DNA from 4 places in the Paenibacillus sp. J31R30 genome. Region 1 is predicted to be linked to each of the others. Evidence: riboswitches for the same ligand, from Rfam matches in the RefSeq annotation. Region 1 holds a riboswitch; each other region holds the start of a gene.
The links. Region 1 has a riboswitch for cyclic di-AMP ahead of AC58QO_RS31710 (C40 family peptidase). Riboswitches for the same ligand answer to the same signal wherever they lie in the genome.
Positions count from the first base shown of each region.

Region 2: another riboswitch for cyclic di-AMP. It lies ahead of AC58QO_RS21910 (ABC transporter ATP-binding protein); the one in region 1 lies ahead of AC58QO_RS31710 (C40 family peptidase).
Region 3: another riboswitch for cyclic di-AMP. It lies ahead of AC58QO_RS18880 (C40 family peptidase); the one in region 1 lies ahead of AC58QO_RS31710 (C40 family peptidase).
Region 4: another riboswitch for cyclic di-AMP. It lies ahead of AC58QO_RS23180 (stalk domain-containing protein); the one in region 1 lies ahead of AC58QO_RS31710 (C40 family peptidase).

Region 1 is NZ_JCAUAV010000020.1:4,241-8,703, forward strand. It holds tRNA gene AC58QO_RS31690 (tRNA-Pro) at 1-68, shown strand, start outside; tRNA gene AC58QO_RS31695 (tRNA-Gly) at 87-157, shown strand; gene AC58QO_RS31700 (acetylxylan esterase) at 454-1,401, shown strand; gene AC58QO_RS31705 (GNAT family N-acetyltransferase) at 1,460-1,966, shown strand; cyclic di-AMP (ydaO/yuaA leader) riboswitch at 2,093-2,255, shown strand; gene AC58QO_RS31710 (C40 family peptidase) at 2,258-3,133, shown strand; gene AC58QO_RS31715 (hypothetical protein) at 3,320-3,979, shown strand; gene yyaC (spore protease YyaC) at 4,159-4,463, shown strand, end outside.
Region 2 is NZ_JCAUAV010000007.1:16,734-21,196, forward strand. It holds gene AC58QO_RS21900 (beta-galactosidase) at 1-1,140, opposite strand, end outside; gene AC58QO_RS21905 (AraC family transcriptional regulator) at 1,283-2,113, shown strand; cyclic di-AMP (ydaO/yuaA leader) riboswitch at 2,267-2,431, shown strand; gene AC58QO_RS21910 (ABC transporter ATP-binding protein) at 2,535-3,419, shown strand; gene AC58QO_RS21915 (ABC transporter permease subunit) at 3,426-4,223, shown strand; gene AC58QO_RS21920 (ABC transporter permease subunit) at 4,251-4,463, shown strand, end outside.
Region 3 is NZ_JCAUAV010000005.1:24,979-29,441, reverse strand. It holds gene AC58QO_RS18895 (YdeI/OmpD-associated family protein) at 1-39, shown strand, start outside; gene sugE (quaternary ammonium compound efflux SMR transporter SugE) at 54-374, opposite strand; guanidine-I (ykkC/yxkD leader) riboswitch at 461-563, opposite strand; gene AC58QO_RS18885 (MSMEG_1061 family FMN-dependent PPOX-type flavoprotein) at 629-1,240, opposite strand; gene AC58QO_RS18880 (C40 family peptidase) at 1,388-1,858, opposite strand; cyclic di-AMP (ydaO/yuaA leader) riboswitch at 1,862-2,000, opposite strand; gene AC58QO_RS18875 (hypothetical protein) at 2,169-2,987, opposite strand; gene AC58QO_RS18870 (M1 family metallopeptidase) at 3,071-4,463, opposite strand, start outside.
Region 4 is NZ_JCAUAV010000008.1:20,497-24,959, forward strand. It holds gene AC58QO_RS23165 (ethanolamine ammonia-lyase subunit EutB) at 1-562, shown strand, start outside; gene eutC (ethanolamine ammonia-lyase subunit EutC) at 567-1,259, shown strand; gene AC58QO_RS23175 (YjcZ family sporulation protein) at 1,340-1,444, opposite strand; gene AC58QO_RS23180 (stalk domain-containing protein) at 1,602-2,393, opposite strand; cyclic di-AMP (ydaO/yuaA leader) riboswitch at 2,398-2,549, opposite strand; gene AC58QO_RS23185 (PspA/IM30 family protein) at 2,703-3,368, shown strand; gene liaF (cell wall-active antibiotics response protein LiaF) at 3,503-4,165, shown strand; gene AC58QO_RS23195 (sensor histidine kinase) at 4,190-4,463, shown strand, end outside.

The DNA.
Region 1 (4,463 bases):
GCTCAGCTTGGTAGAGCACCTGCTTTGGGAGCAGGGGGTCGCATGTTCAAATCGTGTCGTCCCGACCACTTTAGATTTTTTTATATGCGGGCGTAGTTTAATGGTAGAACTTCAGCCTTCCAAGCTGATCGCGCGGGTTCGATTCCCGCCGCCCGCTTAAATAAATAAGATCACCTTCGGGTGGTCTTTTTTATTTAAGCTAGGATGGGAAGAGAGCCCGAAGATGGTTCGACCGTCCGTACACACATCTGAGCATAGGCTAAATAGGACGAGCGTCCAAATATACCACTAGTTGCTTCCGTAGGAAGCCTTATAATAAGCATTTGGAGTATTCCCGCCGCCCGCTTACAAGCAAGAGAGACCACCTTCGGGTGGTCTTTTTCTTATTTTCAATAGACGCTTCTGTGCGCGTGGGCTAAAATGGTGGAAAACAGTAGAAGGAGTTTGGCCAACATGAACGCTATTGAAAATCGTATTCAGGGGTTGCATCAGTTTCGGCCGGAGCTAACGGCGCCTGCTGATCTGGCTGCATTCTGGGTGAGGACATGCGAGGAGGCAACTCGCAAGATATCCTATACGAGGGAGCAGGTGGAAGCTCCTTTCGTACAAGCGGTAGTTAACAAAATTGTATTAGAGGGCGCTGAAGGGACACCCATCCATGCCTGGCTGATGCTGCCTCATGCGGAATCTAGCCTCAAGAAGGCTCCCTGTGTTGTCACGTTCCCCGGCTACACGGGCTCAAAGGGAAAACCCGAAGATCATGCAGCTTGGTTGCTTATGGGGTATGCGGTTCTTGCGGTTGATGTACGCGGGCAAGGTGGAGATAGCGGGAACACGCTGCCTCAGGAGTACGGAATGACGAAAGGTTGGATTACACAGGGTATCCTGGATGCAGAGAAGAGCTATTATCGCGCGGTCGCGATTGATTCACTACGCGCTGTGCGTTGTGCTATGGAGCAGCCTGAAATCGACAATGAACGGGTATTCGTTTTCGGTGGAAGCCAAGGTGGCGGACTTGCGCTGCTCATAGCTGCACTCGAGAAGCGCATTCGAGCAGTAGTTGCCCATGTGCCTAATCTATGTCATATGGATATGGGCATTTTGCAATCCGTCAGCTCCCTTAGTGAGGCTGCTGATTTCGTTACAAGATTCCCAGACCGCTTGTCGGACGTTCTGAAGACATTATCCTATTTTGATATTATGAACTTAGGGGATCGTATTGGGCAGCCCGTACATGTGAGTGTAGGTCTGAAGGATTTGACCTGCTTGCCTGAGACTATTTTTGCTGCCTATAATCGGATCTCGTCTGAGAATAAATCGATTGAGGTTCACCCATTCATGGGACATGCGTTACCAGGGGGCTTTCATACTGCGGCACATGCTTTTTTCTCAAAATGGTAAGGTATTGCATGTTCAGAAGGTAATGTTGGATACCCTACTAGGAAAGGAGATGCCAACGATGGAGTTAGTTGATTCATTTGAAGATGTATTCGAACTGATGGAATCCGCTTTTCCTGTGACGGAGATAAGAACATATGAAGGGCAGCGAGCGCTCCTAGCTCATCCTAACTACCGAATTGATGTCGAGAGAGATGCTCAGGGACAATTGCTTGGCTTTTTGGCAAGTTGGAACTTCGGAACGTTCCGATTTGTGGAGCATATCGCAGTCCATACCGCGATTCGGGGCGGAGGGGTAGGCAAACGTATGCTGACGACTTATATGGGCAGCGCTGCAACGCCTATCGTACTTGAAGTCGAGCCGCCGAATACGTCAGATGCCAAGCGGAGAATTGAATTTTATGAGCGGTGCGGCTTTCATTTGAACCTATTTCCTTATGCGCAGCCTCCTCTCAGAGAAGGGCAACCGGAATTACCTCTCCACATCATGAGTTATCCTCGTCCGCTGACGGAAAAAGATTTTAGGCCCTGCAAGAACACTCTGTACGCAGAGGTATATAGGCAGTAAATATAAGGGCGCCCCAGGGTCAATAATCTCTGGAGGTGCTTTTGTTCATGTGTCACAGCTCGAAAAGGAAACACTTACCACCGCGCAAAGGTTGTCAGGCCAAAACGAACTATGCTAGTCTAACATAGACAAAAAATGCCGAATCGCGGAGCATCAAAAGCTCCGGTACGGGGGACTTCTTTACTTGGGGTGAATGGATGCTCAGTTAGTCTTAGGCTAATGGAGCGCACTAGGGAAAACCTCTTCCCGAACCCGTCAACTAACCTCGGAGGCTTCAAGGAGGACAATGTTTTGAAACTTTTTACAAAAAGTGTTATTTGCTCATGCGTTCTTGTGGGTGCAGCCATCTCCATGTTCAACGCTCCATCAGCACAAGCGTCGACAGACACCTCTTCGGTGAAGGTTCAAGTCAATGACGAATTGGTGCAATTCCCTGAGGTACAGCCGTTTATTGACACGGAAGGTACACTACAGGTGCCATTGCGCGTACTGTCGGAGAAGTTAGGCTATCAAGTGGGCTGGGCGAAGCAAGGCGATGAAGTTGTCGTTACGTTGAAGAACGAGGAGCAGGCGATTCAACTAACAACGGACGAAGAGCAAGCGGTTGTCAACAGTAAGTTGGTTGAATTAGAGAGCAGTCCGACGTTGGTTAAGGGAAGCACGTACGTTCCTTTGCGTTTTGTAACAGAGACGTTTGGATCTGCAATTGCGTGGAATGATGCGAATAAAATCGCCATCGTGGAAGAGGACGGTAAGTCCCACAAGCCAGCTTGGATTGCACCGCCACCAGCAGCAAAGGTCGTTCAGCCAAGCGTATCGGCTCAAATTATCCAAGCAGCTACGACTTTTAAAGGAACGCCTTACCGATGGGGTGGAACTACACCCAAGGGCTTCGATTGCTCTGGATTCGTTCGCTATGTGTACGAGGCCAAAGGCATCGAATTGCCGCGCACCTCTGTGCAGATGTATGATCAAGCGGGTGCAAGAGTGACGGATTTAAAAGAAGGAGATCTTGTATTCTTTGCTTCAGGCATCGTCAATCATGTGGGCATCTATGTGGGAAATAATCAATTCATTTCCTCAACGACGTCCAGAGGTGTAGTGGTCGATAGTCTCGCTAGCTCTTACTGGAGCTCCAGATATGTAGGCGCAAAACGCGTTCTTTAAGCCAACGACTAACACAAGTAACAGCAAGGTTGTTCAAGAGCATATGTTCGTCATGTCTTTCACAATGGGAAGCATGGCGGGCAGATGCTCTTTTTTTGCTCGAATATCTGCGATTTTTATCGAATTTTTGAGAATAATAGCCTATAATGGAAAAATGGTTGGAAGAAAGTAGGTGACGCGTGCGACATGCAAGTTAGTGTCTTGAAAAGCTGGTTTCATAAAATTAAATTGTCGGGTCGAGCAGATCGCATGTATAGCGTAGAAACGGGTCCTGCCATACCGGAAGATATCCGGAAAGTGATTGGGCATTTTTTTCAAACCTATAACCATTTCAAAGGGGCAAGGCAATTCCAAACGGATACGTTTATTAAAGAAGTATTCTACGCGACCAAGCAGGATCCGAAGGATCAGCGCTCCATAGATGAGATGGAAGCGTATATTCATAGCAAAAATACAAACCGCTTGCGACTGAAATCGTACATCATCGATGAGTATTTACGCATTGGTGAGAAGGTGTGTATGATCGGTGTGACGCGAGAGTTTAGCAATGCGCATCGAAATCGTGTGCTTTATTTTATCGTGAATGAGGAAGGGACTTGGCGGTTTCATCATATCGTGAGATCCCACCATGGCAAAATTCTTGAGAAGTTTCAGGTGAAGGATCAGGTTGGATTTGTAGTTGGAGATGATAAAGTAGCACTACTCTTTCTTACACATGCCGATTCTGCAGACGCTTCCACCTATATGTTGGGTGATTATGTCCATACGGAAGGCTATCTGGAAGTGGAGCAAGAGGTAAGCGGGCAGCTCTATTATCGAATTGTGCGGATGAACCGTGTTCATTAGTTGTTGACTGATCAGTACAATCAAGCAGCAATGAATAGGCTTTGCTCTGTTGAGTAACGCTTATTTGGTGTGCGCAAATGAAGTGCTTAAGTGGACATGTGCCACCTCCATATGAAAGAATAGAAAATATTATTCATCAGGTGAAGCGAGATGTGTACATGCCTGAAAGGGAGGCGAAAATGGAGAAAGACCCCATAGAGCTGCAGGAGCAGTTTTGGAAAAAGGTGAATGGTCAGGAGTTAGGACAGTATCTGCAAAAGATTGCCTTGAGCAATGAGCTGGATCCTCAGAGGCTGGCCTTTGTTTGTATTGGAACAGATCGTTCAACAGGCGATTCTCTGGGACCGATTGTCGGTAGTAAACTTGCAGAGCTTGGATATCCATATGTCATTGGAACGTTGGCGGCACCCTGTGATGCCAGTAATTTGGCGTTGCGTTTGCAGGAAATTCCACCGAATGTCGTGGTTATTGCGATAGATGCTTG
Region 2 (4,463 bases), on a different contig from region 1:
CCTTCGGTTAGGACGATTATGGTAATCATTGATCCCATGCCAATAAATTTCAGTGCCAAAAGTTGCCGTTCGCCATCTGAAGAACAGAACCATATCCGCCCCGTGAGCAACCGACTGATAAGTCCACAATCGCATTTGGCCCGGTTTAGGTGCAGGTTGTCCCATCCGGTTCACCCAACCGCCAGGGCCTGATTGCTGTTCCATGATGCAGAAAGTAGGGGAGATCGAACGTACCTTGGTGAGTTGATTGGAATTGCTGCGGTCCATGAGCGGATTCTCGCGATCGGCATCGCTCCAAATGGTTGAGAAGTTCGGATACGAGTCGAAAGAAAAGAAATCCAGCAGTTCATCCGTCATGGCATGGCTATCTAAATGACCAAACATGCCGTTGGTTGTGATCCACTGATTTGGCGCTAGCTGACGCAGGATGTCTGCCTGCAAACGAGCGAAGGATATCGTGTTATCCGAGATAAATCGCTTTTCGTCCAGTGCTTGATGAGGGTTAGCGGATTTACTAGGCGCAGGGCGAGTTAAGTGCACCTGCTCCCAGTCCGAATAGCTCTGATTCCAGAAGACGGCTCCCCATGCCTGATTCAAAGCGTCCAAGGTACCGTACTTCTCCTGTACCCATTTCCGAAACGCGGCATGATCTGCCTCCGCATAGAAGACATTTACCTCGCAGTTAAGCTCGTTGTCAATTTGCCAGCCTACGACGCCAGGGTAGTTCGCATAATGAGTTGCCATAGCTTCGGTAATTTTCGCACAATATTCGCGATAAACAGGGCTGCTGTAATTATAGTGACGTCTCACCCCGTGCTGAAACTGCACGCCTTCATAGGTAGCATTCAGAATTTCTGGGTATTTATAGCTCATCCAAGCGGGTGGGGTTGCCGTCGGAGTGCCGAGAATGACCTTCAGTCCATGTTCGTGAGCCAGGTCAATTGCGCGGTCGAACAAATCAAAGGCATAAACCCCTTCTTTAGGTTCAAAAATATTCCATGCAAACTCACCCATTCGCACGATGGTAAAGCCAATTTCCCGCATTCTCCTATAATCATCTGCCCATAGTTGCTCCGCCCAATGCTCAGGATAGTAGCACACGCCTAGATCAAATTTGTCTCCCGGAATGGTCTTTTCCATAAGTAACAACATCCTCGTTTCTATTGACATAGTAATTTATTGTTATTTAAAATCCTTTATGTACTCATTATATTTCTTTATAATATTATGTATATATTAACATTTTGCACCATGTATCAGATTCTTGCGTTTTGGAGGACATATGAAAATCCACTATGTATTACCGGAGCCTATGTACAAACACTACACGGTGTATCCGGATATGATTGGTCAATATGCGGAATTCCCCGAACATCAGGAGCGGCGGTTTAAGGGGCAGCTGCAACAAGCCAATTTGCATATCGTGCTAAGCGGTAAAGGCTATATTAAAGTGAACGGGAAGGAATTCTGTCTGGAAGCAGGACAGGGCTTCTATTACGGGGCGGGTCTCGAGCAGGAGTATCGAGCAGATCCGAATGATCCTTGGCAAGTATTCTGGGTACACCTTGCAGGTGAGGGACTCGACAGGCTGTTGAACGATCAAGGCACTTCAGCTGTGTGGTTGTTTACGTATGGTGATTTACCCAAGCTCCAACAACTGACCGAGGGCTTACTGGAGCTAGCATCCCCTATTGATCGGAACGAGGTGCAATTGGCTGTAAAGCTCTATGAACTGCTTGCTGAGCTTGCCTTACGTGCGGAGACACATGGAACAGCAACCATACTGGATAAGCGAGCACGGATGAGAGAAGTTGCGGAGTATATTCGTACGCACTGCACGAAGCCGCTAGCGCTTCTGCTAATGGCCGAGCAGGCAGGCTTCAGTACCTATTATTTTAGTCGGATGTTTCACGAGGTGATGGGGCGGACTCCGATGGAGTGGCTATTTGAATGTCGTCTTGTTGTAGCCAAGCAACTGCTCATGTCTACCGAATGGACCATTAAGCAAGTGGCCGAGCATATCGGCTTTTCCCAGAGCAGCTACTTTATTGCGCGCTTCCGTGAGCATATCGGATTGACTCCACAGGAGTATCGGCGGTTGTATAACACGTAATAAGTAGCAAAGTATGGGATAATCAACGTCACCATTTGATGAATGCGCTTTCATTGACTGCCAAAGTCAAATAAGCAAGAATTAAAGGCGAATCTACGTTTTACATTCGATAGAGAACGGCGTAAGATTCATTACGACAAGTTGATTTATTGTAAAATTAAACCACTTAATTCCCATTAGGGAAACGGGGGAACCAATCGAAGCCGTATAAGCAACAGATGGCTTCATGGGGTGAATCCTGATGCTCGCAAGCATTAGGTAGGACGCTCTCAAGTCCGAATCCGACAGCTAACCTCGTAGTGCATTGAGAGAGAACCGCACACTCGCCTTCTTATGTAAAGAAGCCCGAGCGTAGAGATTCTCTATGCTTAGGGCTTCTTTTTGCTTGCTTTTAACCTTATAAATTTGAGGAGGCCTTTCCATGCATGCCATTGAAATCAATAATTTGACCAAAACCTATGGGAATGCAAGAGGCATAACCGATGTTAGTTTTACGATCGAAGAAGGGGAGATTTTTGGGTTTATTGGACCGAATGGGGCTGGGAAATCAACCACGATTCGAACGCTGCTGTCTCTAATTTTTCCAACAAGCGGCAGTGCTAAGATTTTCGGGAAAGACTGCATCCAGTTTGCGCCAGAAATTAAGAAGGAAATCGGCTATTTACCGTCCGAAGTTTTTTATTATGACAACATGAAAGTGATCGACCTACTCAAGTATTCGGCCAGCTTTTACAAGAAAGATTGCACCAAAAGAATCAAAGAGCTTGCTGAGATCATGGATCTAGACGTTACGAAGAAGATTGATGATCTGTCTTTGGGAAACAAGAAGAAAGTGGGCATCGTTCAAGGGCTTCTCCACGATCCTAAGCTCATTATCCTGGATGAACCGACAAGTGGACTGGATCCGCTCATGCAGCAGAAGTTTTTCGAATTGCTCGAACAACAGAATAAAAGGGGAGCTACGATTCTTTTTTCCTCTCACATCTTGAGTGAAGTGCAAAGACTATGTGATCGAGTCGCGATTATTAAGGAAGGCAGGATTGTGACGGTTGAGAAGATCAGCACGTTAAAAGAAAACAATTTTAAGCGTTTTAAAATTGATACTGCGCAAACACTCGACCCTAATTTTTTCAAAATGACCGGGGTCAACAACATTGATGTCCAAGGACAGACAACCAGCTTCTTATTTAAAGGCAACATTAATCAAGTGATGCGAAAAATTGCTGAGATTGAAATTGATAATTTGTGGATCGAAGAGCCTGATCTAGAGGAGATCTTTATGCACTACTATGAGAAGGAGGCGTAAAGAGGGATGAATATATTTCTTCATGAATTGAGAGCTTATCGGAAATCCACGATCACGTGGACGTGCTCCTTAATTGCTGTCATCGTCTTATTCTTATCCCTTTTTCCTTCCGTCTCTAAGGATTTTGCTGAATTTTCTTCCGTTCTAGAGGGGTATCCCGAAGGGGTCAGGAAAGCGCTGGGTATTGAAATCGAGACCTTTGGTACCTTACTTGGATTCTATATGTATATCTTTATGTACATTACGCTTTGCGGAGCCATTCAAGCCATGGTTCTGGGAACGTCGATACTCTCCAAGGAAGTTCGTGAGAAAACAGCAGACTTTCTTCTTACGAAACCCGTAACACGTACGAAAATATTGACTTCCAAGCTATTAGCGGCAGTCGCTTCATTAGTGATCACGAGTGTGATCTATATAATTGCAGCCTATCTGATGGCGCTTCAAGTAAAAACGGTTGATTTCGACGTGAACGTATTTCTATTGATTTCATTCACATTACTGTTTATCCAGCTGATGTTTCTGGCGATAGGATTCATCGTTTCAGTCGTGTTTTCTAAAATAAAAGCCGTCTTATCCGTCAGTCTTGGTACGGTGTTTGCCTTTTTCGTGATCGGGATGATCGTTGCTGTAGATGGGGAGGGAGCCAAACGTTATTTCTCGCCATTTAAATACTTCAACGGGAAATACATGCTTGCGCATGCCAGCTATGAAGCATCTTATGTCATTGCAGCCATCGCGATTATCGGCGTTTCGATTGCGGCCAGCTACTTCATCTACACGAAAAAGGATGTTCATGCCGTATAACATGAGGGTGAAAGGAGGGGACAGCATTTGAATATTTTCTGGCGAGAAATGAAGACATTTCGAAAATCGATGATTTTTTGGAGCCTAGGACTCATTTTTCTAGTAGTAAGTGGCATGAACAAGTATCAAGCAACGGCAGCGAACGGTCAGATTAATGATCTGATGGCAGAAATGCCGAAGTCCCTCCAGGTTATTATGGGAGCAGGCGCGTTGGATTTATCGAAGGCTAGCGGCTATTTC
Region 3 (4,463 bases), on a different contig from region 1:
CGGATTGCCAATGTTGTTACGCAGATGAGCGAGGTGTAAGAGCCTAACACTACTTAGTGCCCCGACGTGAATTTCAGCCCGAGTACACCGACCAAAATCAATACCATAAACAAGATACGAATTAAGCTGATCGGTTCATTGAGGAAAAGTGTGCCAATGATAATCGCGCCGACAGCACCGATTCCGGTCCATGCGGCATAAGCCGTTCCGATGGGCAAGGTTTTCGTGGCTGAAGCTAAGAAATAAAAGCTAACGATCATCCCGAGAATCGTGATAATCGTGGGAACGAGCCGTGTAAATCCGTTGGAAAATTTCAATGAGATGGCCCACACCACCTCGAAAACACCTGCAATGACCAGGTATAACCATGCCATTATGAACACTCCTTCATGTAAGTATTATGTCGTCAGTGCCACAAAAAAAACAAAGAAAAGCCCGGGAATATCGCACTGCTGCGATAGACTCCCGGGCTTTTCTCCCTCCGTGACCACAGCGTATCCGCTGTGTGTTTTCCCTTGGACCAGCCGGCGAACATGCGCCGCGGAACCCTAGAAAACGACATGCCGTTATTATAGGATGGCTCACATGCTATGTCAAGTTACACTTTTTGGCTATTTGCTCATTAAGCCTAATCCTCCAACGCAATCCCGTTCAACGCGACATGCGCGCGGAACATATCCATGCCGTCCGGCTGTTCCTGCTCAGGTACCCATGTAGCGGGATCCCAAATCTTCGACAGCTTGAGCGCGCGGCTGCAATGCACGAAGCATTCTTGCACCTCGACGCCGACAGCGGCGATCGGTGACTTCCCGTTTAGCTGCATGGTCGACAGCAGCTCCTCGTCCTTCGTCAACCAAGCGCGGCCATTGACGCGGAGCACCATCTCGACGCCTGGGATGATGAACAGGAGACCGACTTCCGGGTTGGTCAGCAGATTTTGCATCGAGTCTAGTCGGCGATTGCCAAGTCTTTCTGGGAAGACGAGGCGGCGTTCATCCACAACCCGTACGAATCCTGCGGCATCCCCGCGGGGAGACACATCGCTCGAGCCGTTAGCATTCGACGTAGAGAAGAAGAATAATGGCGATTTTGCAATGAACGCACGTGCGTGCTCGTCGATTTGATTAATAACCTTATGTTGAACCGCAGGATGAGGCTCCCCAATAACGGCTCTAATCTCATCGATGGATCGTATAATACCGGGAAATGGGGGTGATGTACTATTTTGTGAAGTGTCCATACTAGCCAATCCTTCCTCAAAGCCCATGGGCTATTACTTATCTTTGTTTTACTCATCTTGTGGCCGATACACACGTTCAAATGAATGAAGCCCTGCAAGCCGCTCTTACGAGCAAAGCTTGCAGGGCTTCATTCTGTGCCGAGAACATTACTTGGATTCAGCAGTTAGTTGATTGTAGATATCATCCCACAGAACACGTCTGGCGGATACATATCGCTTCGCATAATAGGATTCGCTCAACTTATTCTTCACAACACCTTGATTCGTAGCGGAGTGAACGAATTCACCGTCTCCGAGGTACATACCTACATGAGAGATACCGCTGCCATCCGTGTTGAAAAATACAAGATCGCCCTTACGAAGATCTTTTTTGTCAACCCAGTAGCCTTCGCCGTTTTGTGATTTGGAGCTGTGTGGAAGATCGATGCCGAATTCGCCGAATAAGTAGGACGTGAAACCAGAGCAATCGAATCCTTTGGTTGTCGTTCCTGCCCATCTGTAAGGCGTTCCTACAAGCTCGTCTACCGCTTTATCCATATCGGATGCCGCGAAAACGCTTCCTACACTAACACTCAAAAACAAAACAAGACTAAAAACAAGACCAACAAATTTCTTCAACTGCTTGTCTCCTTCCGGTGCCTACGAGGTTAGCTGGAGGGTTCGGTTGAAGGTTCCCTATGATCCCTGTCTTGCAAGATCAATTCACCCGGAGTGGTTCCCCCGTTTCCCCATAAACTGAGGAATTCGGCATGAAATATTTGGTTTTTTGATGCTAGTCCTTGTAATTCGTCATAAAGAATGAAATTCCTCTTTTAAGTTTAAAAATTAGGCTAAAAATAAGTGGAATAGTTCGGAAAAAAGACAAAAAAAAGCCCCTTTCTCAAGGAGAAGGGGGAGAATGTTTGCCTATTCGCTGTTTTGCTGGATATTAATTGGATATTTTGGCTGAAAGTAGCTGATATTGGGAAGAAATGCCCCAGATTTGGATGAAAATGTGAAAAAGTGGGTACAGCTGATAAATGATTAGCGCTACCAGACCTGCCCACAAGTAGGTGGCTGTGACCGTGACACCTGCCAATAGTCCTGCGAAAAGTAAGAGGGTAATGGCAAGTCCGACAATCGGCAGCGAATATCGAAAGAAAGAGATGACTGTCGATGTGATCCCTAACTTGGCTGCGATCGCGAATTGGACATACATAAACAGAAGCTGCAGGAGAAATCCGTAGACCAGTAAACTGAGAATCCAGGGCAGAAGCTTGAGAACAACCTGCTCATAGGAGCTGCTATGCCCTAGAATATACGTAGCTTTCGGGAAAATCCAGATCAGTGGAAGCAGGGTAAATGCGATCCGGATCAGATACACAAGCAGGAAAGGGAGCATGAGCTCCTTCATCCCGCGAAAGAAACGGTAGCCAGCATTCTGGTGAGCGTGCGTGAGCGAATAGTAAACACCGCCATTTAAGAGGGGCGTTAGCAGCATGCGGGCGCATAAGAGAGCAGCGAGCCACCAGAGATAAGAATAGCTAAGATCAGTTTTGAGTAATTGAAACTGGCCTTCTGCTAGAAAGATTTGCAAAGCCTGCTTGGGCTGCTCAGCACCAGGGAATCGATGCATGAGGGGGACGAGTATTCCCTGCACTAGCTTATACAAGAGAATACCCCAACCCATTTGATACAGGAACAAAATAATGGTGGCAAAAGGCTGCGCCATAGCTGCCCTGAAGCCGGATTTGATATAGGTGGCCAACGAGGGTCCCTCCTTAAAGTTTTCGTTAGAAAACTGGCTTCGTAAGCATACGCTGAGTTTGTCATAAGACGTAAGCCATGTCCTTACCAGGCGACTGAGCCGAATATGGCTTGCAGGAGTTGAATAATGCCGAGATTCCACCGGATTTGCCACTTTGTATTTAATTGTGTTTGATAAAAGTTGTTGATGTGCTTATTTTCGAGTATGAGCGTGTATTTGGGATCAATGCGCACCCAGTCGACAGGGGACGTATGCGATAATTTGAACTCGATGCTGCCTTCCTTGCCATCCCATGTTTTATCAAGCGTTGTGCCATCTGCAAAATGGAACTGAATCGGCACCTCCGGCGAGTTGCCGCCATGTTTAACAATGCGAACTGTACTTTCGTAAGTCTCGGATCCCTTAGTGCCCTGAGGCCGAACGTTGACACTCGCGACGGAATAATCCATCATCATATCGCCGTACACATACTGATTGAAGAAGTCATCCCATTTCGTTTTGCTGACATCCTCCACAACCTGTTGGAAGTCCTTCGTCGAGGGATGCTTGAATTGCCATCTTTGGAAATAGGTTTTCATAATTTTATCCATGACTTTGGTTCCGACCTGCTGCTCAATCGCCTTTAGTACGAGCTTGCCGCGTGTGTACACATTTTCCGCATACTGATCATGTCCTGTGTAGGCCCAAGCTTCTTTCTGCAGCCCGTTAGGTGAAGTGATGTAGCTGGATTCTACAGGTAAATTAGGGGCATCCCCATATTCAGCTTCCATGACTTTATCTTCCGCATAAGAGGTAAAGCCTTCATCGAGCCAGGCTTCCTCGAATTCATTGCTGGCGACGAGTCCGTAGAAGAATTGGTGGCCTATCTCATGGACAACGACACGCTCCAGTTCTAAGTCGGGATCTTTGTCGCTGGCACCCCAAGCGGTGACCAAGGTCGGATATTCCATGCCGCCGGCGCCATTCCCGCCTGGTGGCGGTACAACGATGGAAAGCGTAGAGTACGGATACGTTCCGTACCACTGGCTATAGCGCGATAGCGCTTTTTTGGCAGCGTACATATAACGATCCTTTAAATCTTGATGATTGGGATCGAGATAAAGCTTGATTTTGACCCCGGGAACTTGTGGGGCTGAGAAGGGCTCTTCCACATAGACGAAATGAGGAGAAGCCGACCAAGCGAAATCATGCACATCTTCGGCATAAAACTGATACGTTTTCGTACCCTTGTCCGTCACAGCAGGCTTCACCTGAAAGCCTGTGGCAGCCACAATGTAATTCGCGGGCACTTGAATTTTCACATCATACATCCCGAAATCGGCATAGAACTCGGAGTTACCATGGTATTGATGAAGATCCCAGCCAGGCTCCGTCCGTCCTCTTGTGCCTTTGCGTTCATAAGCGGCTACCTTCGGAAACCATTGCCCTGCCATGACAAAATCGTCCACATACCCCATTCTGGCAAAAGCTGCTGGC
Region 4 (4,463 bases), on a different contig from region 1:
GATCTACAGCGAGGGCAGTGCGACGGGGCCGAATCGGTGGTATTTTGAAACGGGGCAGGGCTCAGAGCTGTCTTCTGAAGCTCATCATGGCATTGACCAAGTGACGTTGGAAGCAAGATGCTACGGATTAGCGAGGATCTATAAGCCTTTTCTGGTTAACACGGTGGTTGGCTTCATCGGACCAGAGTATTTATATAACAGCAAACAAGTCATACGTGCAGGTTTAGAGGATCATTTTATGGGCAAAATGCATGGTCTCCCTATGGGCGTTGATGTATGCTACACCAATCATATGAATGCCGATCAAAATGATATGGATTCCCTATCCGTCATGCTGGCCAGCGCACATGTGAACTTCCTCATTGGTGTGCCCATGGCGGATGACTGCATGCTTAATTATCAATCGCTGGGCTATCATGATATTGCCACTTTACGAGAGCTTTTCGGGCGCACGCCATCACCTGCCTTTCGAGATTGGATGCAGGACATGGGCTTATGGTCCAACGGTACGCTTAGTTCATTAGCCGGTGATCCTAGGTTGTTTTGGCGAGGAGGTGCTTAGGAGGATGGATGAGATTACGGCAATGAAGGCACTGACGCCAGCACGGATTGGTGTCTCCCGATCAGGCACTCGGCCCTTAACGAGCGAGTTACTAACCTTTGGTTGGGATCATGCAAGCAGTGTAGATGCCGTGCAAAGTGAGGTGAGTCCTACTTTTCTTACAGAAATGGGATGGCTTATCACCGATTCCTGTGCGGATTCAAAGGATATATATTTAAAGCGTCCCCAGCTGGGCAGGGTGTTGAAGGACGAAAGCAAGCAGGAGATCATAGCGAGATGTCAGCATTCCCCGCAGGTGCAAATCGTAGTATCTGATGGATTAAGTGCAAATAGTGTAGAAGCAAACATGCGAGATCTGTATCCTGCGTTGCTGGATTCCTTACGATTGCGTGGTTTAACGGCGGGAACAACGATATATGTAAATCGAGGACGGGTAGGCTGTATGGATGCCATAGGTGATTTGCTGAAACCAGAATGTCTAGTGCTGCTTATCGGCGAAAGGCCAGGTCTTGTAACAGCGGAATCATTAAGCGCCTACATGTGTTACCAACCAAGAACAGGAAGAACGGATTCGGATCGAATGGTCATTTCGAACATCCATCGCGGCGGAACACCTCCCATGGAAGCGGGAGCTTATATTGGAGGTCATCTTGAGCAGATCCTGACACAACGAACAAGTGGTATCGATTTTAAATAAATGAAGCCCGCCTGCTGAAGCTCTAATTAGATGCTTCAACAGGCGGGCCTATTTGTATAAAGCTCATTGGGGTATAAGTCTTAGTAGAAAGTAGCAAGAATGATGACCAACAGTACATAAAGAACAAGAATTAAGCCTGCAGAACTTCCGTATCCTGGCGTGCCACAACTGCCTACAGCTGACATAGTATCCCCTCCGGTTATCAATGATATGGGTTAAACACTATATAGCATATGACCGGGGGATATCCGTTGATTGGACGAATGCCCGCTATCCGTAGGAACATTCACCCACGAAAAAAGCTGCGCTTGAGAGAATTCTCAAGGCAGCTTTCGTCTACTATTAATTGGGGATATGATACACTTTAATTTTCTGAATGCCGAAGCTTTTTAAGGATTTTCTCGAACCTGGAACAAAGATATCCATTCTCTTTCCTTTAATGGCGCCGCCGGTATCGGTGGCATACACGTACATACCGCCTTGAGGAAGCCCACTAAAAGAATAACCTTCAATATAAAGTTTCGTACCTAGTGGAATTACGGATGGATCAACAGCAACTGTGCCGATCGCAAGCGGGTTGCCCATGTAATCAAAGGCCCCGTATCCGCCATTTTCAGAAGGATCTGCTGAATAAGCTGTGGACTCGAAAATGTCATAGTCAGGTGCATGATGTCCGCCATCTTTGTTTAAAATGGCGATATTGCTGCTAGCATCCCACTGTACAGGGACCCCTGCAGCTGTGGAAAGAAATCGTAGCGGCACATAAACGCGCCCATTTTGAAACTGGGAAGCTCCATCTAAGACGACTGGTGCATCATCAATGCTGGCTTCTTTTTCCCCGGATACCAAGGTAATCGTATGTTTGTTGTTATTTAATGTTACCTTAATTTGATTTCCATCTTTTTGCCAGTTCACGGTATAACCAAGCTTCTCGGTTACGAACCGAAGTGGAACTTGGGTCGTGTGGTTGCCATCCAAAAATGGCTGTGCATCTGGGAAATGAATCAGGTCATCATTGACTTGCACTTTCACTTCCATTTCAGCTGCTTGAGCCGAAAATGGGGAAAGAAAGCCTCCTGCCAATACCGACAGTGTAACGGCAAGGCTAGTTAACCCTTTGGTAAACTTATTCAATTGGTAATCCTCCTTCATGAGCCTTCGAGGTTAGTTGACGGGTTCGGGAAGAAGGTTCTCCCTAGTCTGCTCCAAGCCGAAGCAAATATTCACCCCAAGTATTTCGTCCCCCGTACTAGTGCCTAATTTACGCACCAGACTCGGCTTCAAATATTTTATCATTGCAGACAGGCTCAAACAACGACCAAAATATGGTCGAGATCAAAATACTGGACTTAGGTCTAGGTTCAAAAACAGTCGATAGTCGGTTTTAGACTGCCAGAAATTGAGCTACGATAGGAGTATGATGAAGGATGAGGGGCGATTGACATGAACAATAAGAATCGGGAAATTGATCCTACTAATATATTTGATCGAATTGGCAAAATGGCAGAAACCGTCTGGCAGGAGACCATCGGGAAAACGAATCCAGGTGCCTTTGAGGACAGCACCATAATCAAGCTGGAGGAGCGCTATGACGAGGCGCTCCAGGCAACGATTGGGCTGCGCAGCCATATCGCGCGAGCGGAAGAGATGGCGAAGCTGCGCGGCGAGCAAGCCGAGCTGGCGATGCGCGCAGGCGAAGAGGATCTCGCGCGGCTCGCACTGCAAGAGAAGCTGCGCGAGGAAGCCGCTGGCGAGCACTATCGCGCGCAGTACGCGAGCAGCCAGGACTTGTGCCTGGCGCTCGCAGAGGAACTGCGCGAGCAGCGTGCCCGGCACGCAGCCGAGGCTGGGCAGCCGCGCAGCGGGCTGCACAGCAAAGAGGCTCGCGACACATGGCGCGAGCTGGAGGTCACCGGCCGCGAGCTCGGCCGGGAGGCGCTGCAGGGGCTCCGCGTGGCGGGCCGCCTGTCGAAGGAAACGCTGAAGGAAGCCGGAGGCAACCTTCAGCATGAGCTGCGCGCGCTGCGCAGCAAGCTGCAGCACGAGTGGCAGCAAGAGCAGCGCTCGCGAGATCAGCACAATCAGCACGACCCGCGCAGCAAAAAATAGCCATGATCGTGACCTCCATGAATTGCAAAGCCTTGTCCGATAAGGATTTGCATCTTGGAGGTCGTCCATTCTTATGGTATGCTAGGAATCGTATGAACGAAAGACATGGAGCAGCAGCCAGAGGAGGTGCATCGATGGGAGAAGAAACGAAAAATAACCGCAGCCGGAATACAGCGCTTGTGCTGATTGGAGCCGGTGTTTTTTTGCTTCTGGATCATACCGTAGGCTTTTTTCCCATTATGGCCATAATCCTTATATTGCTGGGCATTCATCGTGTTCGTTCACGCAAAGAACGCAAGGGTTATGTGCTGATGGGGATCGGTGCCGTCATTTTATTTGGTGATCATGTTACAATTGCCATTTCGGTTGTGTTGATTTCATTAGGTTTATTTTTCATTCGATCCAAGCAGGTTCATAAGGATGAGACATATACACAAAAGCAAAAGATTGTAGACAGCATACGCCTCGGCCGAGAGCCTTGGATTCTACGGAATACCTCGACATGGTACTTGGTGGGAGAAACGTACATTGATCTCTCGCTGGCGATTCTAGAACAAAAGGAAACAACAGTCATCCTACAGGGCGTTGTAGGAGATATTGATATAAAGATACCCGATGATATTGGCGTTTCCGTTACAGCTTCCGTGATGTTTGGTCAGCTTCATGTAGCCGAGCAACGTGAGGCAGGTGTGATGAATAAAGTGGTATGGCAATCAGAGAATTACCAACATTGCGACCATCGGGTGAAACTCGTGCTCTCTTTCATCGTAGGAGATATCAAGGTTAAAGTATTGTAACGGCTGGAGGGGGTACATCACCAAGTGGACGGCTACAAGAGACGTTTAACGAATATGATATGGCGCAGCATGGGGGAATCGATCCTCTTTAGCTTCGCTGTTTTCGGCGCTATGCTATATTTCTTGAATTCAAGACATTTGATCGAGCCCTTTGCCAGCTGGCAGCAGGGTGTCAAATTCTCGTTCATGGCTTTATCGATTCTAGGTGTGATTGGGGCGGTGTTCGGTTACTGGAACAGCTCGAAGGTGACTCGCAGACTTGAGCCGATGATGGAGACAATGATTTTATTAGAAAAAG